DNA from 2 places in the Streptomyces sp. NBC_00028 genome. Region 1 is predicted to be linked to the other one. Evidence: riboswitches for the same ligand, from Rfam matches in the RefSeq annotation. Region 1 holds a riboswitch; the other holds the start of a gene.

What was found. Region 1 has a riboswitch for glycine ahead of gcvP (aminomethyl-transferring glycine dehydrogenase). Riboswitches for the same ligand answer to the same signal wherever they lie in the genome.
Region 2: linked by a shared signal. The riboswitch ahead of gcvT (glycine cleavage system aminomethyltransferase GcvT) and the one ahead of gcvP (aminomethyl-transferring glycine dehydrogenase) in region 1 are both predicted to bind glycine.

What each region holds. Positions count from the first base shown of each region.
Region 1 covers NZ_CP108293.1:8,293,189-8,307,992, forward strand. The annotation lists rRNA gene rrf (5S ribosomal RNA) at 11-127, shown strand; gene OG885_RS37405 (CDP-alcohol phosphatidyltransferase family protein) at 237-845, shown strand; gene OG885_RS37410 (sugar phosphate nucleotidyltransferase) at 962-3,457, shown strand; gene OG885_RS37415 (DUF881 domain-containing protein) at 3,625-4,461, shown strand; gene OG885_RS37420 (small basic family protein) at 4,458-4,790, shown strand; gene OG885_RS37425 (DUF881 domain-containing protein) at 4,796-5,629, shown strand; gene OG885_RS37430 (FHA domain-containing protein) at 5,691-6,581, shown strand; gene OG885_RS37435 (MerR family transcriptional regulator) at 6,600-7,340, shown strand; gene OG885_RS37440 (bifunctional nuclease family protein) at 7,418-7,891, shown strand; gene OG885_RS37445 (MerR family transcriptional regulator) at 8,150-8,839, shown strand; gene OG885_RS37450 (DNA polymerase IV) at 8,898-10,283, shown strand; gene OG885_RS37455 (PRC-barrel domain-containing protein) at 10,369-10,746, opposite strand; glycine riboswitch at 10,878-10,974, shown strand; gene gcvP (aminomethyl-transferring glycine dehydrogenase) at 11,150-14,035, shown strand; gene OG885_RS37465 (molybdopterin-binding protein) at 14,079-14,498, opposite strand; gene OG885_RS37470 (APC family permease) at 14,608-14,804, opposite strand, start outside.
Region 2 covers NZ_CP108293.1:3,324,488-3,339,291, reverse strand. The annotation lists gene OG885_RS14585 (FadR/GntR family transcriptional regulator) at 1-487, shown strand, start outside; gene OG885_RS14580 (AraC family transcriptional regulator) at 484-1,404, opposite strand; gene OG885_RS14575 (zinc-dependent alcohol dehydrogenase family protein) at 1,506-2,504, shown strand; gene OG885_RS14570 (NADPH-dependent F420 reductase) at 2,585-3,247, shown strand; gene OG885_RS14565 (MOSC domain-containing protein) at 3,261-3,803, opposite strand; gene OG885_RS14560 (glycoside hydrolase family 25 protein) at 3,819-4,376, opposite strand; gene OG885_RS14555 (L-serine ammonia-lyase) at 4,459-5,826, opposite strand; gene glyA (serine hydroxymethyltransferase) at 5,883-7,145, opposite strand; gene gcvH (glycine cleavage system protein GcvH) at 7,160-7,537, opposite strand; gene gcvT (glycine cleavage system aminomethyltransferase GcvT) at 7,655-8,785, opposite strand; glycine riboswitch at 8,930-9,024, opposite strand; gene OG885_RS14535 (AAA family ATPase) at 9,214-9,876, shown strand; gene OG885_RS14530 (enhanced serine sensitivity protein SseB) at 10,178-10,963, shown strand; gene OG885_RS14525 (enhanced serine sensitivity protein SseB C-terminal domain-containing protein) at 11,120-11,914, shown strand; gene OG885_RS14520 (ABC transporter permease) at 12,228-13,235, shown strand; gene OG885_RS14515 (ABC transporter substrate-binding protein) at 13,305-14,804, shown strand, end outside.

The sequences.
Region 1 (14,804 bases):
TTCATAGTGTTTCGGTGGTCATAGCGTGAGGGAAACGCCCGGTTACATTCCGAACCCGGAAGCTAAGCCTTACAGCGCCGATGGTACTGCAGGGGGGACCCTGTGGGAGAGTAGGACGCCGCCGAACTCCTTTTATAGCTCCGGCTCTTGGGCATACTGCCCGAGAGCCGGAGCTTTTTTGCGTTGAGGTAAGGTCAGGGGGCAACGTTGGTACGTTTCCCACAGGAGGCCCCCGGGTGGAGGTCCAGGAGACTCGCGTCCAGACGGATCGAGTCCTCACCATCCCCAACATCCTCAGCATGGCGCGGCTCCTTGGTGTGCCCCTCTTCCTGTGGTTGATCCTCAGGCCCGAGTTCGGAGGCCCCCAGAGTGACGGTTGGGCGCTTCTGGTGTTGGCCTTCAGCGGAGTCAGTGACTATCTCGACGGCAAGCTCGCCCGGCGCTGGAACCAGGTCAGCAGCCTTGGCCGGCTCCTGGATCCCGCGGCAGACCGGCTCTACATTCTCTCGACTTTGGTCGGACTGACCTGGCGCGAGATTCTGCCCATCTGGTTGACCGCTGTACTGCTGGCGCGGGAGCTGGTCCTGCTGGTGATGGTGGGTATCCTCCGGCGCCACGGCTATCCGCCGCCGCAGGTGAACTTCCTCGGCAAGGCCGCCACGTTCAACCTGATGTATGCCTTCCCCTTGCTCCTGCTCAGTGACGGAACTGGCTGGCTCCCGTCACTCGCTGCTATTTTCGGATGGGCGTTCGCAGGATGGGGTACAACGCTGTACTGGTGGGCAGGAGTCCTCTACGTGGTACAAGTCCGCCGCCTGGTCCGTGCGGACGCCATGGCCGATTGAACTCGCTCATTGGCGCAGTCTTACTCGCGCGATGGCCCGTGGTGAAAAAGTGCGGGACAATCTGGACGGGTGAAGTCGGCTAGACCGTCGTCTCTTGTGAGGAGGACGCTTCCGACATGAAGGCCGTCGTGATGGCCGGAGGTGAAGGCACACGCCTTCGCCCCATGACCTCGAGCATGCCCAAGCCGCTCCTACCCGTGGCGAACCGCCCGATCATGGAGCACGTTCTGAGGCTGCTCAAAAGGCATGGGCTCAACGAGACCGTCGTTACTGTTCAGTTCCTGGCCTCACTGGTCAAGAACTACTTCGGTGACGGCGAAGAGCTCGGAATGGAGCTCTCCTATGCCAACGAGGAGAAGCCACTCGGTACCGCCGGAAGCGTCAAGAACGCCGAAGAGGCGTTGAAGGACGATGCCTTCCTCGTCATCTCCGGCGATGCCCTGACCGACTTCGACCTCACCGAGCTGATCAATTTCCACAAGGAGAAGGGCGCGCTGGTCACCGTCTGTCTGACCCGCGTACCCAATCCGCTGGAATTCGGCATCACCATTGTCGACGAAGAAGGAAAGGTCGAGCGCTTCCTCGAGAAGCCGACCTGGGGGCAGGTCTTCTCCGACACGGTGAACACCGGCATCTACGTGATGGAGCCCGAGGTCTTCGACTATGTCGAGGCCGATGTGCCCGTCGACTGGTCCGGTGATGTCTTCCCACAGCTGATGAAGGAAGGCAAGCCGATCTACGGCTTTGTCGCCGAGGGGTACTGGGAGGACGTCGGTACCCACGAGAGCTATGTGAAGGCCCAGGCCGACGTCCTGGAGGGCAAGGTCGACGTCGAGATCGACGGCTTCGAGCTCTCGCCGGGTGTGTGGGTGGCCGAGGGTGCGGAAGTGCATCCCGACGCCGTTCTTCGGGGACCGCTCTACATCGGGGACTACGCCAAGGTCGAGGCCGGCGCCGAGATCCGTGAGCACACCGTCGTGGGGTCCAACGTCGTCGTGAAGAGCGGGGCGTTCCTGCACAAGGCCGTGGTGCACGACAACGTGTACGTCGGGCAGCACAGCAATCTGCGCGGCTGTGTCGTAGGGAAGAACACCGACATCATGCGTGCGGCCCGGATCGAGGACGGCGCGGTCATCGGGGACGAGTGCCTTGTCGGTGAAGAATCGATCGTTCAGGGCAACGTACGGGTCTATCCGTTCAAGACCATCGAGGCCGGCGCCTTCGTCAATACCTCGGTGATCTGGGAGTCCCGGGGCCAGGCGCATCTCTTCGGTGCCCGAGGCGTCTCCGGCATCCTGAACGTGGAGATCACGCCCGAGCTCGCCGTGCGCCTCGCCGGCGCCTATGCCACGACCCTGAAGAAGGGGTCCACGGTCACCACGGCCCGCGACCACTCCCGTGGTGCGCGAGCGCTGAAGCGGGCGGTCATTTCCGCGCTGCAGGCCAGCGCCATCGACGTACGGGATCTGGAGAACGTACCGCTGCCCGTTGCCCGGCAGCAGACCGCTCGGGGCAGTGCGGGTGGGATCATGATTCGGACCACGCCCGGGGTGCCGGATTCCGTGGACATCATGTTCTTCGACGGGCGGGGAGCCGACCTGTCGCAGGGGAGTCAGCGGAAGCTGGACCGGGTGTTCGCGCGGCAGGAGTATCGGCGAGCGTTCCCCGGCGAGATCGGGGATCTGCACTTTCCCGCGAGCGTGTTCGACTCGTACACCGGGTCGCTGCTGCGGAACGTCGATACGACGGGTATCGCCGAGTCGGGGCTGAAGGTCGTCGTCGATGCGTCGAACGGTAGCGCCGGGCTTGTGCTGCCCAGCCTGCTCGGCAAGCTCGGGGTGGACTCGCTGACCGTCAATCCGGGGCTCGACGAGTCACGGCCCACGGAGACCGCGGATGTGCGGCGCTCGGGTCTGGTGCGGCTCGGGGAGATCGTGGCGTCGTCGCGGGCGGCGTTCGGGGTGCGGTTCGACCCGGTCGGCGAGCGGCTGTCGCTGGTCGACGAGAAGGGGCGGATCGTCGAGGACGACCGGGCGTTGCTGGTGATGCTCGACCTGGTGGCCGCGGAGCGGCGCAGTGGTCGGGTGGCGCTGCCGGTGACCACCACGCGGATCGCCGAGCAGGTGGCGGCGTACCACGGGACGCAGGTGGAGTGGACGACGACGTCGCCCGACGATCTGACGCGGGTCGGGCGGGATGACTCGACCATCTTCGGCGGCGACGGCAAGGGCGCGTTCATCGTGCCCGAGTTCAGCAGTGTGTTCGACGGTACGGCCGCCTTTGTGCGGTTGATCGGGCTGGTGGCGCGGACGCAGCTCACGCTCAGCCAGATCGACGCGCGGATTCCGCGGGCACATGTCCTCAAGCGGGATCTGGCTACCCCCTGGGCGGTCAAGGGGCTTGTGATGCGTCGGGTCGTGGAGGCGGCCGGCGATCGCTTTGTCGACACGACCGACGGGGTGCGGGTCGTGGAGACCGACGGGCGATGGGTCATGGTCCTGCCCGACCCCGCCGAGGCGGTCACCCATCTGTGGGCCGAAGGGCCCGATGACGCCTCCGCCCAGGCACTGCTCGACGAGTGGTCGGCGGTCGTGGACAGCGCCGGACGCTGAAAAACGCTGCACGCGTGCGTGCCGGACAAGTGTCCCCAAGGGGGCCTGTCCGGCACGCCGGTGGGGCCATTCGGAGGTAGTGGTCGCGACGTGCGACGATGTGCGGCATGCCGCAGCAGCCCCCCGTTCGGAGCACTCCTACGCGCCCCTCGCGCCCGGACGCATCCATGTCGCTGCTCACCAACGTCATGGACCACAGTCTCGACGACGGGTACGCGGAGGCGGCCGCTCGGAAGAAGGCCGCGGGCGAGGGGGGCCTGCCGAAGACACTGCGGGCGAAGCTCGGTCTCGCGGCCGGCCTGGTGCTGGCGGCTCTGGTCGTGACCGTCGGGGCGGCGCAGGCACGCGTCGCGGCTCCCGTCGTCGCCAAGGAGCGCGAGGAGCTGATCGACCGCATCGACCGTGAGACGGACACGGCCGACAAGCTCGAGAGCACGGTCGACGACCTTCGTGACGATGTGAGCGCCATGCAGCGTGAGGCGCTACGGGACAGCGGCGGCAGCGGGCAGGCGGACCTGGTCGGCATTCTGTCCGGTGCCACGGCCGTGCACGGACCCGGTGTGAAGCTGGTCGTGGACGACGCCAAGGAGGCCACCACCGGTGGCGACGGCGACCCGCGAGAGACCTCCGGTTTCTCCGACACCGGACGGGTCCGGGACCGGGACATGCAGCGCGTGGTCAACGGGCTGTGGGAATCGGGCGCGGAGGCCGTCTCCATCAACGGACAGCGGCTGACGGCGCTGTCCGCGATCAGGGCCGCGGGCGACGCGATACTGGTCGACAACAGGCCGCTGGTGCCGCCGTACACGGTGCTCGCGGTGGGGGACGGGCAGCGGCTGAGCACCAGGTTCCAGAACAGCGCCGACGGGCTCTATCTGAACGCCCTGCAGGAGAACTACGGCATCCGGACGAGCATCTCCGTAGAGGGGGATCTCCGGCTGCCCGCAGCAACGAGTGTGATCGTACGTACAGCACAGCCGAGAACTGAGAAGGGCACATCGTGATCGCCGTACTGGGCCTCGTCGTGGGAGTCGTGGCCGGCCTCTTGGTCCGGCCCGAGGTTCCGGCGGTCGTCGAGCCTTATCTGCCGATCGCCGTCGTGGCGGCGCTCGACGCCGTCTTCGGCGGTCTGCGGGCCATGCTCGACGGCATCTTCGACGACAAGGTCTTCGTGGTGTCGTTCCTGTCCAACGTGGTCGTCGCCGCGCTGATCGTGTTCCTGGGGGACAAGTTGGGCGTGGGTGCCCAGCTGTCGACCGGTGTGGTCGTCGTCCTCGGTATCCGGATCTTCTCCAACGCCGCGGCGATCCGTCGGCATGTCTTCCGGGCGTGAGGCCGATGAGCGACCAGGACGGCACGCCGGAGAACAGGCTGCGCAAGGAACTGCCCGACGAACGGCCCGCTACCGCCCCGGAGAGGGCGGCGTCGCCGAAGGACGACAAGCCCGGGCTGACCGGTCGGCAGCGGCTGGTCCAGGGGCTGTGGCCGCCGCGGGTCACCCGTGCCCAACTGATCGTCGCCGTGCTGTTGTTCGGCCTCGGTTTCGGGTTGGCCGTGCAGGTGGCGTCGAACAGCGACGGCGACAGCGCGCTGCGCGGTGCCCGGCAGGAAGATCTTGTTCGCATCCTCGATGAACTGGATGACCGTACACAGCGTCTTGAGGACGAGAAGCAGGGTCTCGAGAACCAGCGGGACGAGTTGGAGAACAGCTCGGACCAGGCGGAGGAGGCCCGCAAGCAGACGTTGGAGAAGGAGCGGCAACTCGGCATCCTGGCGGGCACGGTGGCCGCGCAGGGGCCGGGCATCACGATGACGATCGAGGACACGAAGAGGACGGTCGAGGCGGACATGCTGCTCGACGCGATCCAGGAGCTGCGCGCGGCCGGTGCCGAGGCGATCCAGGTGAACGGTGTGCGGGTGGTGGCCGGCACCTATCTGACCGAGTCGGGCAACAGTGTGAGCGTCGACGGGAACAAGATCAACGCTCCGTATCGTTTCAAGGTCATCGGCAAACCGCAGGACCTCGAACCGGCGCTCAACATTCCTGGAGGCGTGGTGCAGACTCTGGAGAAGGAGCAGGCCACGGTCACCGTCGAGCGGTCGACCAAGATCGTCGTGGACGCCTTGCGAGCCGCGAAGCAGCCTGACTACGCTCGGTCGTCCTCCCGGTGAACCGCGGGTGCATGAGGGACGTCCGGCGAGGGCATGAGGTTGCGGGGGGTCGGCGCACCGATTGGGTGGTGCGTGGTGGAAACTGTCTGGTGGATACGGACGTTGTCAGGATGTCCGGGTCGGCCGGTGTATGCAGTCAGGGTTCGTCCTGCCCCACGGGCGGGTCTGTTTCGGTCAAGGGGAATCGCCCGTGAAGTTGTTTGCGAAGTTGTTCGGCAAGAGCGCGCGAGAGGGTAGCGACCATGCGAACGCGACCGCTCGCCATCGCGCACAGCCAGACGCGGAGGGCCAGCGCCCGCTGTTCCGGGACCAGGTGGGCGGTGACGCTGCCGGAGCGCAGGGCGCGCCGGTTGACCCTGCGCAGCCCGGCGGCATAGGTTTCGGGCAACCGTCAACCTCAAGTACGGGTGGAGAGTTTTCCATGTCGGCCCTGGTGTGTACGAGGTGCGGTAACCGCAACGCGGAGAACAGCCGCTTCTGCTCCAACTGCGGTGCGCCGTTGCGCGGTGGGCCCGAGCGGCCGTCCGAGACGACCTCCACCATCTCCATCTCCGGTCTCGAGGCCTACGACGCCGAGGTCACCGGTCAGACGCAGGTGCCCATGCTCTCTCCGGAGGCGCAGGCGGCTGTCGACGCGCTGCCCCTGGGTTCCGCGCTCCTGGTCGTGCGCCGCGGGCCGAACTCGGGCAGCCGCTTCCTGCTGGACGGCGATCTGACGACGGCCGGCCGTCATCCGCAGAGCGACATCTTCCTGGACGACGTGACGGTGTCGCGCCGTCATGTGGAGTTCCGTCGCCAGCAGGACGGCTCGTTCACCGTGGGCGACGTCGGCAGCCTCAACGGCACGTATGTGAACCGGGAGCGGATCGACACGGTGCCGCTGCACAACGGGGACGAGGTACAGATCGGCAAGTACCGGCTGGTCTTCTACGCGAGCCAGCGGGGCTACTGACCCCGTCAGGGAAGGTCCATGCTTCAAACACCGAGCGGCGGTGCCGGTCACGGTGCCGCCGCCGCGGACAGTGGGCTGATGAGCATCGGCACGGTGCTCAACGTGCTGCGCGACGAGTTCCCCGAAGTCACCATCTCCAAGATCCGTTTCCTGGAGTCCGAGGGCCTCATCGAGCCGCAACGGACCCCTTCGGGGTACCGCAAGTTCAGTGCTGAGGACGTCGAGCGCCTCGGCCATGTGCTGCGGATGCAGCGGGACCACTATCTGCCGCTCAAGGTGATCCGGGAGTATCTGGACGCCATGGAGCGCGGTGAGGCCGTGGCGCTGCCGGTGGTGGGGCGCCAGCGGGACGGCGGGGAAGCCCTGCCGGACCCCTGGGAGGCTCCTACGGCGGCGCGGATCGGCCGGGCCGAGCTGATGGCGGCCGCCGAGATCGGTGAGCGGGAGCTCGAGGAGTGGGAGTCGTACGGGCTCATCGCTCCGTTGCCCGACGGGGCGTACGACGCCGAGGTGGTCACCGTGGCGGCGCTCGTCGTCGAGCTGGGGCGGTTCGGGATCGAGCCGCGGCATCTGCGGGCGATGAAGGCCGCCGCCGACCGCGAGGCGGGCCTTGTGGACCAGGTGGTGGCCCCGCTGAAGCGCCATCGCAATCCGCAGACCCGGGCGCACGCGGAGGCCCGCACGAAGGAACTGGCGGGGCTCACGGTGAAGCTGCACGCGGCGCTGGTGCAGACGGCCCTCGGCGTACGGCTGCCCTGAAGGGCGTGGGCGTCGGATCCGGCTCCCGTTTCCGGCCCGACTACCCAAACGTCCCGGGCACGGCCTAGGGTTGCTGTGTGAACGAGCTCGATGTCGTAGGTGTCCGGGTCGAAATGCCCTCCAACCAACCGATCGTGCTTCTGCGTGAAGTGGGAGGCGACCGCTACCTCCCCATCTGGATCGGGCCGGGGGAGGCGACGGCGATCGCTTTCGCCCAGCAGGGCATGGCCCCCGCACGACCGCTGACCCACGACCTGTTCAAGGACGTGCTGGAGGCCGTCGGCCAGGAGCTCACCGAAGTGCGCATCACGGACCTGCGTGAGGGCGTCTTCTACGCGGAGCTCGTCTTTGCCAGCGGGGTCGAGGTGAGTGCCCGGCCCTCCGACGCCATAGCGCTGGCGCTGCGCACCGGGACGCCGATCTACGGCAGCGACGGTGTGCTCGACGACGCGGGGATCGCGATCCCGGACGAGCAGGAGGACGAGGTGGAGAAGTTCCGCGAGTTCCTCGACCAGATCTCGCCGGAGGACTTCGGCACCAGCAGTCAGTGAGAGGGGCCGGTCCGGCGGACTCGCGGTCCGTGACGGGGCGGCTGTGTCCGGGCACCACGGAAATGCTGGCATTTGCCACCGGCGTGTGAGAGCGTCCTACGGCCCGCCTCAAGCGCATTCGGCTAGCCTTTCCCCGCGGTGGGGTACGGGAAACCACTCCTAGGGTGATTATCACTCGGCGTGCCGAGTGTGGCGATCGTTGACGCGCCCCGGGTGACTGCCTACCGTCGAGAAGGCAGGTCAAGGACGGAGGTCGGCGTGAGAAGCAGCGGCGACGGTACGGCTGGGGGTGCCCCCGGACGGAGTCTCGGGGCAAGCGGTCCGTACCCTCCCCCAAGCTCTCAACTGCGTTCGAGTTGGGGGGACCCCCATCACGACAGCGCGGCCGATCACGTTCCGCAGCGACCGGCGGCCGTGCCGAGCAGTGGCGGAGGGGCGACGTCCATGGCGTCCGAGGAGATCGGCTACCGCGGTCCGACGGCCTGTGCGGCCGCCGGCATCACCTATCGGCAACTCGACTACTGGGCGCGTACCGGCCTGGTCGAGCCGAGTGTGCGGCCCGCCTACGGGTCGGGGACGCAGCGGCTGTACAGCTTCCGGGACGTTGTCGTCCTGAAGATCGTCAAGCGGTTCCTCGACACCGGTGTGTCGCTGCAGAACATCCGTACCACCGTGCAGCACCTCAGGGAACGCGGCTTCCGCGACCTGGAGCGCATGACGCTGATGAGCGACGGTGCCACGGTCTACGAGTGCACCTCGCCCGACGAGGTCCACGCGCTGCTCCAGGGCGGCCAGGGGATCTTCGGGATCGCCGTGGGGGTGGTGTGGCGGGACGTGGAGAGCGCCTTGTCGCAGCTGCACGGGGAGCGGATCGACACCGGCGAGACGCTCGTGGGGCACAATCCCGCCGACGAGCTGGCGCGGCGGCGGGGCAATCGGGCCGTTTGAGGCTCTGCCCGGGGCATCACCGAGGGCATTGTCAGTGGCGTAGGGCAGCATCGGACATGTGAGAAACGCGCCCACGATCCTGCATCTCGACATGGATGCCTTCTTCGCCTCGGCGGAGCAGGCGTCCAAGCCGAGTCTGCGCGGGAAGGCCGTGGTGGTGGGCGGGCTGGGACCGCGTGGGGTGGTGGCCACCGCGTCGTACGAGGCCCGGGTCTTCGGAGTCCATTCGGCGATGCCGATGGCGCAGGCGCGGCGGCTGGCGCCGAATGCCGCGTATCTCGTGCCGCGCTTCGGGTTCTACCGGTCGATCAGTGAGCAGGTGATGGCGCTGCTGCGGGCGTTGTCGCCGCTGGTGGAGCCGTTGAGCCTCGATGAGGCGTTCGTGGATCTGGAGGCCGGGGGAGCGGCCTGGGACGAGGGGTCGGCGCGGCTCGTGGGGGAGAAGCTGCGTACCGACATACGGGCGGTCACCGCGCTCACGGGGTCGGTGGGGCTCGCGGCGTCCAAGATGCTCGCGAAGATCGCGTCCGAGCAGGCCAAGCCCGACGGTCTGGTGGTGATCGATCCGGGGACCGAGCGAGAGTTGCTCGGGCCGATGTCCGTGCGGATCCTGCCGGGGGTGGGGCCGGCCACCGGGGACCATCTGCGGCGGGCGGGGATCCACACGGTCGAGGAGATCGTGGAGGCGGGCGAGGACGAGCTGGTACGGCTGCTGGGGAAGGCGCACGGGCACGGGCTGTATGCCATGGCGTTGGCGCATGACGAGCGGCCGGTGGTGGCGGAGCGGGAGACCAAGTCGGTGTCGGTGGAGGACACGTACGACGTGGACATCCATGATCGGCTGCGGGTGGGGATGGAGGTGCAGCGGCTGGCCGACCGGTGTGTGCGGAGGCTGCGGGGGGCCGGGTTGTCGGGGCGCACGATCGTGCTCAAGGTGCGGCGGTACGACTTCTCCACGCTGACCCGGTCCGAGACGCTGCGGGGGCCCACCGATGATCCGGCGGTCGTGCGGGAGGCCGCGGCGCGGTTGTTGGAGTCCGTGGACACGACGGGGGGTGTGCGGTTGCTGGGGGTGGGGGTTTCCGGACTGGCCGACTACACGCAGGAGGATCTGTTCGCGCAGGCCGCGGGGGATCTGGGGGAGCTGCCCGAGGAGGAGCCGGGGGAGGCGGCCGCGGAGAAGGACGAGGCGCCTGTCGAGCGGCGGTGGGTTGCGGGGCATGACGTCACGCATGCCGAGTTCGGGCACGGATGGGTGCAGGGGAGTGGGCTGGGGCGGGTGACGGTGCGGTTCGAGACGCCGGATTCCGAGCCGGGGCGGGTGCGGACGTTTCGGGTGGATGATGCGTCGTTGGCTGTGGCTGAGCCTTTGCCGTTGGTGGCGGTGGAGGGTGGGGCGTCCGGCCTTCGGCCGGATTTGATTTCCCATCCGCACCACCCGTGACAGTTTCGTTGTCGGGTGCGGGTGGCCCCTGTGGGGCGGGATCGCCGTCGGCGGCTGCGGGCTGCGGGCTGCGGGCTGCGAGGCGTCAGGCTTCTGCTTCCTCTGGGCCTGCGAGTTTGCCGAAGTCTCGGTCCGGGAGCGGGGGTGCGGGGGCCACGTCCAGGCCGTAGTGGTGGTAGAGCTGGAGTTCCTGGTCGGGGGAGAGGTGGCGGCCCACGCCGAAGTCGGGTGCGTCCTTGATCAAGGAGCGGTCGAAGGGGACCCGCAGGGTGCCCTCGATCAGTTCGCTCGGCTCCAGGGGCACGAAGGCGTCCCTGGAGAACAGGCCGGTGCGTATGGCCGCCCACTCCGGCACGCCGGTCGCGTCGTCGAGGTAGACCTCGTCGATCGTGCCGATCTTGGTGCCGTTGCGGTCCATCGCCTTGCGGCCGATCAGGTTGCGCGGATCGATATCGGTCTGCACGGGCCCTCCACTAGGTCGCGACTCGCAACTCATCCGTAAGCACTACAAAAGAGCAGATTGAGGCCGGTGGCCACTCGAGGGCTCCTCCAGGGATCCGCATTTTGCGCGCTGGTAGGCTGGCAAGCGGCTGTTGACCCTGTGCGGGAGAGTCCTCCGGAGATCGTCCGGAGGCGCCGAAGGAGCAAATCCTCCCCGGAATCTCTCAGGCCCACGTACCGCACTGACGAGGCCACTCTGGAAAGCAGAGCGGGTGTCGACGGCTTCCGCTCTCACCGACGGTGAAAGCCGGGCACCTTCGGGTTGTCCGGTGAAGCTCTCAGGTTGAGATGACAGAGGGGGAGGCCGCCGGGACCCGCAGCCGTGGTGTCCCTCGAAGGTCGCGTCAGACCAGGAGGCCTCCGCAATGACCGCCCACCGCACTCCGCTCACCGAACTCGAGCAGGGGATCCCCTTCGAGCAGCGTCACATCGGCCCCGACCACGAGGCTCGGGCCAAGATGCTCGCGCAGGTCGGATACGGCTCGCTGGACGAGCTCACCGCCGCCGCGGTGCCGGATGTGATCAAGAACGCCGACTCCCTCGATCTGCCGGGGGCGCGTACCGAGGCCGAGGTGCTGGCCGAGCTTCGGTCGCTCGCCGATCGCAACCAGGTTCTCGGGTCCATGATCGGGCTCGGGTACTACGGGACCTTCACCCCGCCCGTCATCCTGCGCAACGTCATGGAGAACCCCGCCTGGTACACGGCCTACACGCCCTACCAGCCCGAGATCTCCCAGGGCCGGCTGGAGGCCCTCCTCAACTTCCAGACCATGGTCGCCGAGCTCACCGGGCTCCCGACCTCCGGTGCCTCGCTGCTCGACGAGGGCACGGCCGCCGCCGAGGCACTGGCGCTGTCCCGGCGCATGGGCAAGAACAAGAAGGGGCTGTTCCTGGTCGACGCGGACGCCCTTCCGCAGACCATCGCCGTCATCGAGACCCGCGCCGAGCCGACCGGTGTCGAGGTCGTCGTCGCCGACCTCAGTGGCGGGATCCCGGCCGACCTCGCCGCGCGTGAGATCAACGGCGTGCTCATCCAGTACCCGGGCGCCTCGGGTGCCGTACGCGACCTCAAGGCGGTCATCGACCAGGCGCACGAGCTGGGGGCCCTGGTGACCGTCGCCGCCGATCTGCTGGCGCTGACGCTGCTGAAGTCGCCCGGGGAGCTCGGGGCCGACATCGCCGTCGGGACCACGCAGCGGTTCGGTGTGCCGATGGGCTTCGGCGGGCCGCACGCCGGTTACATGGCGGTGCACGAGAAGTTCGCGCGGAGCCTGCCCGGGCGGCTTGTGGGTGTGTCCGTCGATGCCGATGGGAACAAGGCCTACCGGCTCGCGCTGCAGACCCGTGAGCAGCACATCCGGCGGGAGAAGGCCACCAGCAACATCTGTACCGCTCAGGTGCTGCTCGCCGTGATGGCGGGGATGTACGCCGTCTACCACGGGCCTGAGGGGCTGAAGGGCATCGCCCGGCGGACGCACCGGTACGCCCGTGTCCTCGCCGCGGGGCTCACCGCGGGCGGGGTCGAGGTCGTGCACGGCGCCTACTTCGACACGCTCACCGTGCGGGTGGCCGGCAAGGCCGCCGAGGTCGTCGCCACCGCCGCGGAGAACGGGGTCAACCTGCGTCTCGTCGACGCCGATCACGTCTCCGTCGCCTGCGACGAGACCACCACGCGGGCCCAGCTGGGCGCGGTATGGACCGCGTTCGGGGTCGAAGGGGACGTCGAGGCGCTGGACGCGGCGGCTGAGGACGCGCTGCCGGGTGCGCTGGTGCGTACGGACGAGTTCCTGGCCCACCCCGTCTTCCACCAGTACCGGTCCGAGACCGCGATGCTGCGCTATCTGCGTCGGCTCGCCGACCGGGACTACGCGCTCGACCGCGGCATGATCCCGCTGGGCTCCTGCACCATGAAGCTCAACGCCACCACCGAGATGGAGCCGGTCACCTGGCCGGAGTTCGGGCAGCTGCACCCCTTCGCGCCCGCCGAGCAGGCGCAGGGCTATCTGACGCTCATCCGTGAGCTGGAGGAGCGGCTGGCCGAGGTCACCGGGTACGACAAGGTGTCGCTCCAGCCCAACGCCGGGTCGCAGGGGGAGCTGGCCGGGCTGCTCGCCGTACGCGGTTATCACCGGGCCAACGGTGATGAGCAGCGGACCGTGTGTCTGATTCCGTCCTCCGCGCACGGGACCAACGCCGCCAGCGCCGTGATGGCGGGCATGAAGGTCGTCGTCGTGAAGACCGCCGAGGACGGTGAGATCGACGTCGAGGATCTGCGGGCGAAGATCGAGCAGCACCGGGACGAGCTCGCGGTGCTGATGATCACGTACCCCTCGACGCACGGTGTGTTCGAGGAGCATGTCGCCGACATCTGCGCGCAGGTGCACGAGGCGGGCGGGCAGGTGTATGTCGACGGCGCCAACCTCAACGCGCTGGTGGGCCTGGCCAAGCCGGGGCACTTCGGCGGGGACGTCTCGCACCTGAACCTGCACAAGACGTTCTGCATTCCGCACGGCGGTGGCGGGCCGGGCGTGGGTCCCGTGGGCGTGCGCGCGCATCTGGCGCCGTATCTGCCGAACCACCCGCTGCAGCCCGCCGCCGGGCCGGAGACGGGTGTTGGGCCGATCTCCGCCGCGCCCTGGGGGTCCGCGGGGATCCTGCCGATCTCCTGGGCGTATGTGCGGCTCATGGGCGGGGAAGGGCTGAAGCGGGCCACGCAGGTGGCCGTGCTGAGCGCCAACTACATCGCCAAGCGGCTGGAGCCGCACTACCCCGTGCTCTACACCGGACCCGGTGGGCTGGTCGCGCACGAGTGCATCATCGATCTGCGGCCGCTGACCAAGGCGACGGGTGTGAGTGTGGACGATGTGGCCAAGCGGCTCATCGACTACGGGTTCCACGCACCGACGATGTCCTTCCCGGTGGCCGGGACGCTGATGATCGAGCCGACCGAGTCCGAGGACATCATCGAGATCGACCGGTTCTGCGACGCGATGATCGCCATTCGCGCGGAGATCGAGAAGGTCGGGGCGGGGGAGTGGCCGGCGGAGGACAATCCGCTGCGGAATGCTCCGCACACCGCCGGGGCGCTCGGTGGGGAGTGGGAGCACGCGTACTCGCGTGAGGACGCGGTGTTCCCGGGTGGGGTTGTCGTCGCCGACAAGTACTGGCCGCCGGTGCGGCGGATCGACCAGGCGTTCGGGGACCGGAACCTGGTGTGCTCGTGCCCGCCGTTGGACGCGTACGAGAACTGAGTCCGGCTGTGCAGGAGGGCCCCGCTTTGGCGGGGCCCTCTTGTTATGCCGTTGCCAACGCGACCTCGGTCGACTTGATCAGGGCCACCACGGCCGTGCCGGGCGCGAGGGAGAGGTCGGCTGCGGCGTCCTTGGTGATGGCGGCGGTCAGTTCGATGTCGTCGAACGCGATCTTCACGGAGGCCATCGCTGCGCCCATGGCGATGGTGGTGACCGTGCCGGGGAGTTGGTTGCGGATGGAGAGGCCGGTCATCGGGGCGGTGGCTACGGCCACCTCCGTCGACTTGATGAGGGCGCGGACGGCGGAGCCCGGGGCCAGGGCGAGGGCGGTCACGGATTCCTTGGTGATCGCCGCGGTGAGGTGTTGGCCGCCGGTGAGGCGGATGCCGATGGTGGCCATTACTTCGCCGGTGGTGATGGTGGTGACTGTGCCGGGGAGTTGGTTGCGGATGCTCAGGGTCATGGGCAACCACGGTAGGGGTATGGGTGGGTTTAGGGGTGTTGGTGGTGGTCGTGTTGGTGCGGGTGGCTCTTGTGGGGGTTCAGCCCCGTTGGCGGCTGCGGCCCGGGGCTCAGCCTGTGTGGACTCTGGGGCGGCGGGTGCGGTCTGGTTCTGCTTCTCGTAGGACCTCTCGGGTCACCGGGGCCACCTCGCCCTGGCCGAAGAGGAAGAAGCGGAGGAAGTTGGCGAACGGGCTGCCCTCGGTCCACTCGAAATAGATGTGGGGGGTGCAGGCCGTGGTGTCACGGACGTGGAGGAGCAGGGCGG
Region 2 (14,804 bases), 5.0 Mb from region 1:
CCAACCCCGGCAGGGCGCCGGGGTGTTCGTCCTCGCCACGGAACCGACGGCGGACTGGCCGACCCGGCTGCGGCGGGCCGCGGTGACGGATGTCTACGAGGTGCGGATGGGTCTGGAAGTGCACGCCGCCCGCCTCGCCGCGCGGCGCCGGACACCGGAGGACGTGGCGGCCATGGAGCTGGGGCTGCGGGGCCGCAGGGCGGCTTCGCAGCGGGACGACGAGGCGTTCATCGACGCCGACATCGCCTTCCACGCGGCGGTGGTGGGGGCCGCCCACAACCCCGTACTCGCCGATCTCTTCACGGAGTTCACCCCGGTCCTGCGACAGGGCCTGATCGAGCTCCTGGCCCTGACCGGCCTGCGCAGCCACGACCCCAACACGGCCGACGAGGCCCATGAGGCGCTGGTGCGGGCGGTCGCGGACGGGGACGCGGAAGCGGCGGCGGAGGTGGTACGGGCAGAGCTGGAGGACCCGTTCGCGGCTTAGGAGGCGTGCCTGCGGTACTGCCCCGGCGCTACCCCGTACTCCCGCTTGAACGCCTTGGCGAAGGCGAACTCCGAGGTGTAGCCGGTGCGTTGGGCGACCTGGCGGAGCGGCAGGTCCGCCGCGCGCAGCAGTCGGCCGGCCGTCGTCATGCGCCACCACGTCAGATACGCGAGCGGCGGCCGCCCCACCAGCGTGGTGAACCGGCGGGCGAACGCCGCCCGGGACAGGCCGCCGTGGGCGCCGAGTTCCTCCACCGTCCAGGGGTGGTCCGGCGCGGCGTGGATGGCCTGCAACGCCGAAGTCACCGCGGGGTCGGCGAGCGCCGCCGCCCAGCCGGTGGGATGCCGGTCGGTGCGGGCCTCGCCCTGCCACCAGGCGCGCAGGATGTAGAGCAGCAGGGTGTCCAGGAGCGAGGCGACGATGATGTCCGCGCCGGGCCGCGGTTCCTCCAGCTCGGTGCCCAGCAGTTCCACGGTCGCCCCCAGGGACCGGTGGGCGCCGACCGTGGCGGGCAGATGCACGACCTCCGGCAGCTCGGTAAGCAGGGGGTGCGCCCGGCTGCGGTCCAGCCAGTAGGCGCCGCACAGCAGGACCGTGTCCGGCACGGCGTCCCGCACGGGAGGCGGGGGCGGGGACGGGGGTTCGTCCGGGCGGAACCGGACGACCGTCGGCTCCACGTCCGGACCGCTGGTCAGCGCGTATCCCCGCCCGTGCGCCAGGAACACCACGTCCCCCGGTGCGAGCGCCACCGGCTCGCCCGCCGAGGGCAACAGCCAGGCCGACCCGCGCAGCACCACATGGAACCCGGCGCCCTCCGAGTCCTCGATCCGCATGCCCCAGGGCGCGTACTTGTCCCGCCTGCCCGAGTGCGGCCGCCCGGTGCGCATCGCGGCGATCGCGTCGCTGAGTACGTCCATGTCCGCCACCGTAGCCGGGAGTTGGGGGAAGAGACGCTGGGACAGGAAACGGAGATCGACAGACATGGATCGTCTCAGCCGTGGCTCCTAGCGTGGACGACATGCCAACCACCGCACGTACCGTGCTCTTTCATGACCTGGGCGGACCCGAGGTGCTGACGATCGAGGACGTTCCGGTGTCCGCCCCCGGTCCCGGTCAAGTCACCGTCCGCGTCGAGGCGTTGGGCCTCAACCGCGCCGAAGCCCTCTTCCGCTCCGGCGCCTACTACTACCAGCCCGCCCTCCCCGCCTCCCGCCTCGGCTACGAGGCGTCCGGAGTCGTCGAGGCGGTCGGCGAGGGCGTCACCGCACTCACCGTCGGCGACCCGGTGACCACCGGACCCGGCATCGAGATGAGCGCCCAGGGCGTCTACGCGGAACGGGTCGTCCTGCCCGAGACCTCGGTGCTGCCCCGCCCCGCTTCCGTGGACGCCGTCACGGGGGCGGCGTCCTGGCTGACGTACACGACCGCCTACGGAGCCCTCCTGGAGACGGCCGGGCTCAGGCCCGGCGACCACGTCCTGATCACCGGGGCCTCCAGCGGGGTGGGTACGGCGGCGATCCAGGTGGCCCGCCGTATCGGCGCGATCCCGCTGGTGACGACCCGTACGGAGGCCAAGCGGCAGGGGCTGCTGGAGGCGGGCGCGGCGGAGGTGATCGTCTCCGAGGGCGGCGCCGAGACGGTGGCGAAGGAGGCCAGGCGGCTCACCGGCGGTCAGGGCGTCGAGGTGATCTTCGACGCGATCGGCGGCCCCGGCTTCCGTCCCCTGGCCGAGGCGCTCGCGGAGGGCGGTTCGGTGGTGGCCTACGGCTGGCTGGACAGCCGTCCCGCCGAGATCCCCTGGAACTGGCCCTTCACGATCCACACGTACGCCAACATGATCCTCACCGCGACGCCGGGCGGGCGCCGCCGCTCCACGGCCTTCCTCAACGCGGGCCTGTCCGACGGCGGCTTCCGGCCGGTGATCGCCGAGGTCTTCGAGGGCCTGGACCGCATCCGGGACGCCCATGCTCTGATGGAGTCCAACCGCCATACGGGGAAGATCGTGGTCCGGATCTGAGCCCGCCGGAATACACCCCGGCCGACCGGGGTTGATGCCACTCAGACATATGCACATGCATAAGATCTGGAGGGCTTGTCATGAAGATCGGCATCATCGGCGCGGGCAACATCGGCGGCAACCTCACCCGACGGCTCACCGCCCTCGGGCACGAGGTGGCGGTGGCCAACTCCCGCGGCCCCCAGACCCTCACCGCGCTAGCGGAGGAGACGGGCGCGACGCCGGTCCCGGTCGAGGAGGCCGCGCGCGGTGCGGAGGTGGTCGTCGTCACGATCCCGCTCAAGGCGATCCCGGACCTGCCGAAGGGCGTCCTCGACGGGGCGGCGGACGGGGTGGCGGTGATCGACACCGGCAACTACTACCCGAAGCAGCGGGACGGCCGGATCGCCGGGATCGAGGACGAGGGTCTGACGGAGAGCCGCTGGACGGAACAGCACCTCGGCCACCCCGTCATCAAGGCCTTCAACGGCACCTACGCCCAGGACATCCTGGACCGCCACCGCCCGGCCGGCGCCCCCGACCGCCAGGCCCTCCCGGTCGCCGGCGACGACGAGGCGGCCAAGGCGAAGGTCCGCGCCCTCATCGACGAACTCGGCTTCGACACGGTCGACGCGGGCGGCCTCGACGACTCCTGGCGCCAGCAGCCGGACACGCCGGTGTACGGACTCCAGGAGGGCGTGGACGCGGTGGCGAAGGCCCTGGCCGACGCGAGCCCGGAGCGCCCGGAGGGTTTCCGCGCCTGACGCCTGCCGACGGTCAGACGATCTCCAAGGGCACGTGCGGCCCGTCCGGCAGCTCCACCACGATCCCGTCGCCGGGCCGCACGACCCCGCCCTCCAGGACGACGCTCATGATCCCGCCCTTGAGCCGGAGCTTCCCCTCGGCGTCCCGGGTGACGACCTGCTTCAGCAGCCCTTGCCGGAAGTTGTCGATCTGAAGACAGGGGTTCCGCAGCCCGGTCACCTCGACGACGGCCCGCTCGCCGAGGCGCAGCCGGGCCCCGACGGGCAGCGCGAGCAGATCGATGCCCTGTGTGGTGACGTTCTCCCCGAGCTCCCCGGCGCCGACCTCGATGCCGGCTTCCCTGACCTCGTCGAACAGCTCCTGGTGAAGAAGGTGCACCTGGCGCAGATTCGGCTGAGAGGGGTCCCTCGCCACCCGGGACCGGTGCTTGACCGTCACCCCGGCGTGCACATCCCCTTCGACTCCCAGCCCGGCGAGCAGCGTGATGCTCTCCCGGTTGGGTTTGGTGAAGGAGTAGGTCCCGTTGCTGCTGACCGCAGTGATCTTCCCGCCCATGGCACGGACTCTACGTCAGGCGTCCTCGGCCCATTCGCGCAGTGCGGCCTTGCTCGTGAAGTCCGCCACGTTCTTGTCCAGCGGGTCGTCGGTGTACTGGTGGAAGCGCCACTTCGCCTTGATGCGGGGCTTGCCCGCCGTCACATAGTCGGCGATCCAGAGACCGTCCCCCGCGTAGGAGGTCGTGTCGATGTTCAGCCAGTAGTTCCGGTTCGTGTAGAGGACGACCCGGTTGTCCGGCCGCAGCTCCTTCACCTTCCGGATGAACCGGTCCTTCTCCGCGTTGGTCGCGTGCGTCCCCTCGCCCGTGGTCTCCCAGTCCACGGCGAGGATGTCGCCCGCCCGCTCCGGGGCCTTGCTCACGAAGTACTCCGCCTGGGCCGTCAGGTTGCCCGGCCAGAGGAAGTGATAGAAGCCGACGACCAGCCCCGCGTCCCGGGCCCGCTTCGTCTGGGCCGCGAGTTTGGGGTTGGTGTACGTCCGCCCCTCCGTCGCCTTGACGAAGACGAAGGAGAGGCCGTCGGTGCTGTAGGAGGAGGACTGGTAGGCGCTTACGTCGATGCCGCGCAGCATGGGGGCTCCCTGAAGTGCCGTTGGGGGGCAGGGGTCGGCGGGTGAATCGCCAACCACCTTGGCATGGAGGCCCCTTGCCCGTTCAGCACTCGATGATGTTCACCGCGAGTCCGCCCCGAGCCGTTTCCTTGTACTTGACGCTCATGTCGGCGCCGGTCTCCTTCATGGTCTTGATGACCTTGTCGAGGGAGACCTTGTGGGAGCCGTCGCCGCGCATGGCCATGCGTGCGGCGGTGACGGCCTTGACGGCGGCCATGCCGTTGCGTTCGATGCAGGGGATCTGGACGAGTCCGCCGACGGGGTCGCAGGTGAGGCCGAGGTTGTGTTCCATGCCGATCTCGGCGGCGTTCTCGACCTGCTCCGGGGAGCCGCCCAGCACCTCCGCCAGCGCGCCGGCGGCCATGGAGCAGGCGGAGCCGACCTCGCCCTGGCAGCCGACCTCGGCGCCGGAGATGGAGGCGTTCTCCTTGAAGAGCATGCCGATGGCGCCGGCGGCCAGCAGGAACCGCACGACCCCGTCCTCGTCGGCGCCCGGAACGAAGTTGATGTAGTAGTGCAGGACGGCGGGGATGATGCCGGCCGCGCCGTTCGTCGGGGCTGTCACCACGCGCCCACCGGCCGCGTTCTCCTCGTTCACCGCCATCGCGTAGAGCGTGATCCACTCCATCGCGTGCGCCAACGGGTCGCCCTCCGCCCGGAGTTGGCGGGCGGTGACGGCGGCGCGGCGCTTGACCCGGAGTCCGCCCGGCAGGATGCCCTCACGGCTCATGCCGCGTGAGACGCAGGCCTGCATGACGCGCCAGATGTCGAGGAGCCCGGACCGGATCTCGTCCTCCGTGCGCCAGGAAAGCTCGTTCTCCAGCATGAGGGCGGAGATCGACAGGCCGGTCTCCTTCGTCAGGCGGAGCAGCTCGTCGCCGGTGCGGAAGGGGTACTTCAGGACCGTGTCGTCCAGCTTGATGCGGTCCGCGCCCACCGCGTCCTCGTCGACGACGAACCCGCCGCCGACCGAGTAGTACGTCTTCGACAGCAGCTCCGCCCCGGACGCGTCGAACGCCCACAGCGTCATGCCGTTCGCGTGGTAGGGGAGCGTCTTGCGGCGGTGCAGGACCAGATCGTCGTCGTAGGAGAACGCGATCTCACGCTCACCCAGCAGGTTCAGCCGCCCCGTGTCCTTGATCGACGACACCCGGTCGTCCGCGGTCTCGACGTCCACCGTACGAGGGGACGCGCCCTCCAGACCCAGCAGCACCGCCTTGGGTGTGCCGTGGCCGTGGCCGGTCGCGCCCAGGGAGCCGTACAGCTCCGAGCGGACCGTCGCCACCGAGGACAGCACGCCCTCGTTGCGCAGACGGCGGGCGAACATACGGGCCGCACGCATCGGGCCGACCGTGTGCGAGCTCGACGGACCGATGCCGATCGAGAACAGGTCGAAGACCGAGATGGCCACGGGAACTCCTAAAGAAAGGGTGGGGGCACACGCCATCGGGTGCCCCCACCAGGGAACTACTTGTTCAGACCGGGGTAAAGCGGGTGCTTGTCGGCGAGTGCCCTGACCCGGGTCTTGAGGCTTTCGACGTCGTACGACGGCTTCAGCGCCGACGCGATCACGTCCGCGACCTCGGTGAAGTCGGCGGCGGTGAAGCCGCGGGTGGCCAGGGCCGGGGTGCCGATGCGCAGGCCGGAGGTCACCATCGGGGGGCGCGGGTCGTTGGGGACGGCGTTGCGGTTGACCGTGATGCCGACCTCGTGGAGACGGTCCTCGGCCTGCTGTCCGTCCAGTTCGGACTCGCGCAGGTCCACCAGGATCAGGTGCACGTCCGTGCCGCCGGAGAGCACGTTGATCCCGGCCTCGCGGGCGTCCGCCGCGGTCAGGCGCTCGGCGAGGATGCGTGCACCCTCCACGGTACGCCGCTGGCGCTCCTTGAACTCCTCGGAGGCGGCGACCTTGAAGGAGACCGCCTTCGCGGCGATCACGTGTTCCAGGGGGCCGCCCTGGAAGCCGGGGAAGACGGAGGAGTTGAGTTTCTTGGCGAAGGTCTGCTTGGCGAGGATGATGCCGCCGCGCGGGCCGCCGAGGGTCTTGTGGGTGGTGGAGGTGACCACGTCGGCGTGTTCGACGGGGTTGGGGTGCAGTCCTGCGGCGACGAGGCCGGCGAAGTGGGCCATGTCGACCCACAGGTAGGCCTCGACCTCGTCGGCGATGCGCCGGAATTCGGCGAAGTCCAGCTGGCGCGGGTAGGCGGACCAGCCGGCGATGATCACCTTGGGGCGGTGTTCCTTGGCGAGGCGTTCGACCTCGGCCATGTCGACGAGTCCGGCGTCGTCGACGTGGTAGGCGACCACGTTGAACTGCTTGCCGGAGAAGTTCAGGCGCATGCCGTGGGTGAGGTGGCCGCCGTGGGCGAGGTCGAGGCCGAGGATGGTGTCGCCGGGGGAGGCGAGGGCGAAGAGGGCGGCCTGGTTGGCGGAGGCGCCGGAGTGGGGCTGGACGTTGGCGTACTCGGCGCCGAACAGTTCCTTGATCCGGTCGATGGCGATCTGTTCGGCGACGTCGACGTGCTCGCAGCCGCCGTAGTAGCGGCGGCCGGGGTAGCCCTCGGCGTACTTGTTGGTCAGGACCGAGCCCTGGGCCTCCATGACCGCGAGCGGGGCGAAGTTCTCGCTCGCGATCATCTCCAGGGTGGACTGCTGACGGTTCAGCTCGGCGTCGACCGCGGCGGCGACCTCCGGGTCGAGCTCATGCAGGGACGTGTTCAGGACGGACATACGTCTACGACTCCTCAGCCGGCGGAAAAGGCGGTGTACTCGTCGGCGGAGAGCAGGTCGGCCGGCTCGTCCGCGATGCGTACCTTGAACAGCCAGCCGCCCTCGAAGGGGGCGGAGTTCACCAGCGACGGGTCGTTGACGACGTCCTCGTTGACCTCGGTGACCTCACCGGAGACGGGGGAGTACAGGTCGCTGACCGACTTGGTCGACTCCAGCTCGCCGCAGGTCTCGCCCGCGGTCACCGTGTCACCGACCTCCGGGAGCTGCACGAAGACGACATCGCCGAGCGCGTTGGCCGCGTGCTCCGTGATGCCGACCGTCGAGACGCCGTCCTCGGCGCCCGACAGCCACTCGTGCTCCTTGCTGTAGCGCAGCTGCTGGGGGTTGCTCATGGCCTGAATTCTCCTGTACGCGGGGTGATGATGAATGTCCGGGACTGCTGGGAACGTGCGTGAGCAGCGGAAATGTGCGCAGGGTCACGTGCGGACGCGCGACCTGGCGTCCAGTGTCTACTTCTGCCGCTTGTAGAAGGGGAGAGCCACGACCTCGTACGGCTCGTGGGTGCCCCGGATGTCCACCCCGACGCCGGAGGTGCCCGGAGCGGCGTGCGCGGCGTCGACGTACGCCATCGCGATCGGCTTGCCCAGGGTGGGCGAGGGGGCGCCGGAGGTGACCTCGCCGATCACCTGGCCGTCGGCGACCACGGTGTACCCGGCGCGCGGGACGCGGCGGCCCTCGGCGATCAGGCCGACGAGGACGCGGGGCGGGTTCTCGGCGGACCGGGCGGCGGCCTCCTGAAGCGCCTCGCGCCCCACGAAGTCGCCCTCCTTCTCGAACTTCACCACCCGGCCGAGCCCGGCGTCGAAGGGGGTGAGCGAGGTGTTCAGCTCATGCCCGTACAGCGGCATGCCCGCCTCCAGGCGCAGGGTGTCCCGGCAGGACAGGCCGCAGGGGACCAGACCGACGCCCTCGCCGGCCTTGGTCAGCGCCTGCCACAGCTCGACCGCGTGCTCCGGCTTCACGAACAGCTCGAAGCCGTCCTCGCCGGTGTAGCCGGTGCGGGCGATCAGCGCCGGGACGCCGGCGACCGTGCCGGGCAGACCGGCGTAGTACTTGAGTCCGTCGAGGTCGGCGTCGGTGAGGGACGCGAGGATGCCGGGGGACTCGGGGCCCTGGACTGCGAGCAGCGCGTACGCGTCCCGGTCGTCGCGCACCTCGGCGTCGAAGCCGGCGGAGCGCTCGACGAGCGCGTCGAGGACGACCTGGGCGTTGGAGGCGTTGGCGACGACCAGGTATTCAGAAGAAGCGGCCTCGGTGTCTTCGAGCCGGTAGACGATCAGGTCGTCGAGGATGCCACCGTCCTCGCGGCAGATCATGGTGTAGCGGGCGCGGCCGACGCCGACGGAGGCGATGTTGCCGACGAGGGCGAAGTTCAGCAGCTGGGCGGCCTCAGGCCCGGTCACCGTGATCTCGCCCATGTGGGAAAGGTCGAAGAGCCCGGCCCTCGTCCGCACGGCGTTGTGCTCGTCGCGCTCGGAGCCGTAGCGCAGGGGCATGTCCCAGCCGGCGAAGTCGGTCATCGTCGCGCCGAGCGCGCGATGCAGGGCGTCGAGCGCGGTCAGACGGGGTTCATTGCTCATCGGACGGTTGTCTCCCAAGGCATGACAGGCGAGGTCGTTCCTCCCCATCTGTCATCGGAACCTGAGAGGTTCGCCATGACCGTAGGGGACATGACTTGCACCTTGGGTGGAGCCACCGGAGGGCGGCTCGCTTTTCAGATGTGCCTCGCCCGCGCGGTAACGGGGCCTGAGAGATTCAAGGGAGGGACTTGCTCCTTCGGCGCCCCAACCAGTGGTGGGGACTCTCCCGCGCGGATTCAAACGGCCGGTATGCAGTTGGCGCGGACATCATTGCACGCATCCGTCATCAACGGCAGGGCCGCACCTGGCGTGGCCTTTGTAACTGGCTTGTGGCAGGACGATCACCAAAACAAGAGAGACACCCCATTACCTTCTCTTTACGCTCGGTGGGGAGGGGAACCCCCTGACCCCGGAGGAGGACGATCACGGTGAACAGGCCCACTGCGTACGCCACCACCTCGGCCGTCGCGCTGCCCGCACAGCCGACCGCTCCGGCCCAGGAGGCATGCGCACCGCGGCCGGTCGTGCGTGACCTGCGCGACCGCGCCGGCCACACCCCGCACGCCCTGCTCTTCGCCCCGGCCGACCTGGTCGTGATCACCGGCCTGCCCGGCAGCGGCAAGTCGACCCTGATGCGACGCGCCGTCAAGGGCGCCCGGATCGACTCCCAGGACACCCGCGACCGCTGGGACGCCCGCGCGCCCCGCCTTCTGCCGTACGCGCTCTACCGTCCCCTGGTCCGCTTCGCCCACTACGTCGGTCTGCGCCGCGCCCTGCGCTCCGGCGAGGGGGTCGTGGTGCACGACTGCGGCACCCAGACCTGGGTGCGCGGCTGGCTGGCCCGCGCGGCCCGGCGCCGCGGCGGCACACTGCACCTGCTGCTGCTCGACGTCACCCCGGACACCGCGCTCCAGGGCCAGCGCGAGCGCGGCCGGGGCGTCTCGCGCTACGCCTTCCTCCGCCACCGCACGGCGGCCGCCCGCCTGATCCGCTCGGTGGAGAAGGGCGAACTCCCACAGGGCGTTGGCTCGGCGATCCTCCTGGACCGGCAGGCAGCAGACGCCCTGCGCCGCATCGGCTTCACGGGCTGACGGGTCTGCGCCGGGTCGGCTTCACGGGCTGACGGGTCTGCGCCGGGTCGGCTTCACGGGCTGACGGGTCTGCGCCGGGTCGGCTTCACGGGCTGACGCGCCCTGCGCCGGATCGGGTTCGCGGACTGACGGTTCTGTGCCGGGTCGGGTTAGCGGGCTGACGCGCCTGCGCCAGGTCGGGTTCACCGGCCGGCGCGCCCTGCGCCGCATCGGGTTCGCGGGCTGACGGCCAGGGCGCCAGGGGCCCGTCACCCGTTAGCCTTTCAGCCACATCAGCGGTACTCGGCAGGCGGACGGACAGATGGACTTCCCGGCACAGGACTTCCCGGCACAGGCACACCCCCATCCGCACGGCGGCGGATGGCCCGGCAACGAGCTGGAGGAGGTGCTCTCGGCCTCCCTCGGCGTGCCCGGGGCCGGCGGCCGGATCATCGAGGTCCTCGGCCGCAGCTTCGTCTGGATCCCCCTGCCGAACGGCGGCGGCGCCCACACCGGCCCCCTCGATCTGCCCACCCTCCAGATCGAGGGCCAGGCCTACGTCCCGGTCTTCAGCTCGGAGGAGCAGTTCCGTCAGGTCGCCGGGGCGCACATGTCGTACACCGTCGCCCCCGCGGTGGAGTTCGCGCGCGGCCTCCCGCCGCAGCTCGGCCTGGCCCTCAACCCGGACGGCGTGGTCGGCGTCCCCCTGCCGCCGGCCGCCGTGGCGGAGCTGTGCCGGGTGGGCCGCACCCCGCTGGACGGCCCCAACAGCGGCGGCCGCGTCAAGCTCTACGAGCCCGACTGGCAGGACGACCCGGTGGACTTCCTCGCCGCCGCCTCCGCCGAGTTCGCCGCGACGGGAGTCGTCCTGACGGCCCGCCGCTGCCTGGCCGCCATCGAGACGGCGGAGCCCGTGATGTTCGTGGGCGTGGAACTCTCCCCATGGGAGGGCGATTTGCGTACCCTCCCGATGGACGCCCTGGGCCGGGCGCTGGGCCGGGCCCCGGTGGCCTGGCCGGTCAACCTGGTCCTGCTGGACGTGGCGGACGACCCGGTGGGGCATTGGCTGCGCGAAAAGGTACGTCCGTTCTACACGCAGGGCATGTAGACGTACCCAGGGGCGCGGGGCTGTGTCGATGTGCGGCTCCGCCGCGTGGGCGCGACCAGCCCCCACCGACCCGCACCCGCGGACCACCGCAAGCCCCGAGCTCTCAACGCTTAAGCTGTTTCCGACTACGAAACTTTCCCGAAGGGGCGGTAGAAGGTGAGTGCCAGCGGCACAGCGACCGGCACGGTCGAGCACATGCTGCGCCAGGTGACGCCAGGGCGCTATGACGCCTACGAGGCACTCCTCCGCGCCCTCGCCACCCCCTCCTCCGGCCAGATCTGGATGCTCCTCTGGCACGGCCAGGCGGGCTCCCCGGACGCCCAGTACGGAAACATGGAGGTCGACGGCCACGGCTACGCGCCCTGTGTCACCTCCGCCCAGGAACTGAGCGCGAGCGGTTGGAACCGCTCGTACGAGGTCGTCGACGGAGTCGACGTGGCGCGCACCCTCTACCCGGACCAGTTCGGTCTCTGGCTGAACCCGCACGCCCCCGGCGGCGGCGTCGGCATCCCCTGGCTCGACCTGCGCCGGATCGCGACCGGCCTGGAGCGCCAGCCCGCGGGCCCCCTCCGGCTGTCGGAACCCGGCATCGAGATCCCGCAGTTCTACGCCCTGATCGCGCAGAACGCCCACCGCACCCCGGCCGTCCGCTCGCTGCGCCGCGCCTGGGTGCAGCCGGCGCTCGGGGCGCCGTACCTCGCCATCGGGCTCGACGTCTACGACACCAGCCCGCCCGCCGTCGACTCGGTGCGCGCGATGATGCAGCAGTCCATCGGCGCGGTCCCGGACGGACTGCCGGTGTCGACGGTCGCCATGTCCGACGAGTACGACCCGGTCGCGATGTGGATGCGGGCCGGTGCCCGTCCCTTCTACGACCGCGAGGCACACGCGGCCCCGGCGCAGGCGCCGGCGGCCGGGTACGGCTACCCTCCGGCGCCCGGCGGCTACTGAGCCGAACCGGCCACAGGCTCTCGTGTTACGGGAGTGTGTCTGCGCGCGTAGATGAGGGCAGAAGGCCCCGTGAGGCCCGTATTGCCCCAACTGGCCTGCGTCCGACGGCCGTTACCTGCTGTCCGGATAACGGAACCCTGCAGCCCGCATCACGTTTATGCATCCTTTCCTCGCCAAGTCTGGCAACAGATCGCCAAAGCGTTGAAGACTCCCGCACCAGGGGTGGGTTCGCCCCTGTGTACGACGGACTGATCACGCCGCTACAGCGGCAAGTGCGGGCCGGCTACCGCCGGTTGAGAGGGGTCCCTGCCAGATGACGGCACCATTGCACGAGCCGACCGCGGAAGCGGCCCCGAGCGCGGCCGAAGAAGCGGCGGTCAACGCCGGCGCCAAGGCCGTACAGGGACGTTCCCTGGGCCGGATCGCCTGGGAGCGTTTGAAGCGGGACAAACTCGCCCTCGCGGGCGGCATCGTCGTGCTCCTCCTCATCGCGGTCGCACTGCTCGCGCCCGTGATCACCAGCCTCTACGGCCAGGACCCGAACACGTACAACGACAAGGACCTGATCGACCCGCTGTTCGGCACCCCCAAGGGGTCCTTCGGCGGCATGAGCGGCGACCACTGGCTGGGCGTCGAGCCGGTCAACGGCCGTGACATCTTCGCCCGTATCGTCTACGGCGCCCGGATCTCGCTGCTCGTCGGCTTCCTGTCCGCGATCGTCGCCGTGATCATCGGTACCGTTCTGGGCGTCCTGGCCGGCTTCTTCGGCGGCTGGATCGACTCCGCCATCAGCCGGGTCATGGACGGTCTGCTGGCCTTCCCGCAGCTGCTGTTCATCATCGCGCTGGTCTCCGTCATGCCGAACGAGATGCTCGGACTGTCCGGCACGGGCGTGCGCCTGTTCGTGATGATCCTGGTCATCGGGTTCTTCGGCTGGCCCTACATCGGACGCGTGGTGCGTGGCCAGACGCTCTCGCTGCGCGAGCGTGAATACGTCGAAGCGGCCCGTTCGCTCGGCGCCGGGCGGCTCTACATCCTGTTCAAGGAACTGCTGCCCAACCTCGTCGCGCCGATCATCGTGTACACGACGATGATGATCCCCACCAACATCCTCACCGAGGCGGCGCTCAGCTTCCTGGGCGTGGGCGTCAAGCCGCCCACGGCCTCCTGGGGGCAGATGCTCTCGAACGCGATCGACTACTACAAGTCGGACCCCACCTACATGGTGGTCCCGGGTGTAGCGATCTTCATCACGGTTCTTGCCTTCAATCTCTTCGGCGACGGCGTGCGGGACGCGCTGGACCCGAAGGGATCCCGCTGAACTGCCGTACACAAAGCGTCCCGTGGCACCAACACGGGGTCTCTCATCAAATCCGGAGGATCCGAGATCGTGACTACCCAACGCACCTCAGGGCGGCGGAAGCAGGCGTTCGCCGCTGCCGCCGCGGTCGCCGCGCTGCTGACGACGGCGGCGTGCGGCGGCGGCGATGACGACAGCGGCAACGGCAAGGGCTCCTCGACGGGCGCGGCCGGCTTCAACGCCGCGAACAACAAGGTCGCCCAGGCCTCGCTCGCCAAGAAGGGCGGCGAGCTGAAGTTCGCCGGTGCCCAGGACGCCGACTCGTGGGACACCACGCGCGGTTACTACGGCTTCATGTGGAACTTCGCGCGCTACTACAGCCGCCAGCTCGTCACCGGTGCCGCGGCTCCGGGCGAGAAGGGCACGGAGCTCACCCCGGACCTCGCCACCGGTCTCGCCAAGGTCACCGACGGCGGCAAGACCTACACGTACACCCTGCGTGACGGCATCACGTGGGAGGACGGCAAGGAGATCACCTCCAAGGACGTCAAGTACGGCATCGAGCGCGTCTGGGCGCAGGACGTGCTGTCCGGCGGCCCGGTCTACCTGAAGGACGTCCTCGACCCCAAGGGCGAGTACAAGGGCCCGTACAAGGACTCCTCCGCCGACAAGCTCGGTCTGAAGGCGATCGACACTCCGGACGACAAGACCGTCGTCTTCCACCTGCCGGAGCCCAACGCCGACTTCGAGGAGATCCTCGCCCTGGTCTCGGCCTCCCCGGTCCGCCAGGACAAGGACACCAAGTCCAAGTACGGCCTGAAGCCGTTCTCCTCCGGTCCGTACAAGTTCCAGTCGTACAGCCCGGGCAAGGACCTGGTCCTGGTCCGCAACGACAAGTGGAGCCAGGCCTCGGACCCGATCCGCAAGGCGTACCCGGACAAGATCTCGGTCAAGTTCTTCTCGAACGCCAACGACCTGGACGCCCGTCTGCTCGCCGGTGACTACGACCTGGACATCAACCAGACCGGTCTGTCCCCGCAGGGCCGCACCAGCGCCCTCCAGGAGCACAAGGCCAACCTGGACAACCCGGTCTCCGGCTACATCCGCTACGCGACCTTCCCGCAGAGCGTGAAGCCGTTCGACAACGAGCACTGCCGCAAGGCCGTGATCTACGGCGCCGACCACGTCTCGCTGCAGACCGCGCGCGGTGGCCCGGTCGCCGGTGGTGACATCGGCACCAACATGCTCCCGCCGACCGTCCCCGGTTCCGAGGGCCAGTCGTACGACCCGTACGAGCTGAACGGCGCGAACAAGAACGGCAACGTCGCCAAGGCCAAGGAAGAGCTGAAGGCCTGCGGCAAGCCGAACGGCTTCAAGACCACCATCGCCGTCCGTAACAACAAGCCGGTCGAGGTCGCCACCGCCGAGTCGCTTCAGGCCTCCCTGAAGAAGGTCGGCATCGACGTCAACATCGACCAGTTCGACGGTTCGCAGACGTCCGGCATCATCGGCAGCCCCTCCAACGTGAAGAAGAAGGGCTACGGCATCATCATCATGGGCTGGGGCGCCGACTTCCCGTCGGTCCAGGGC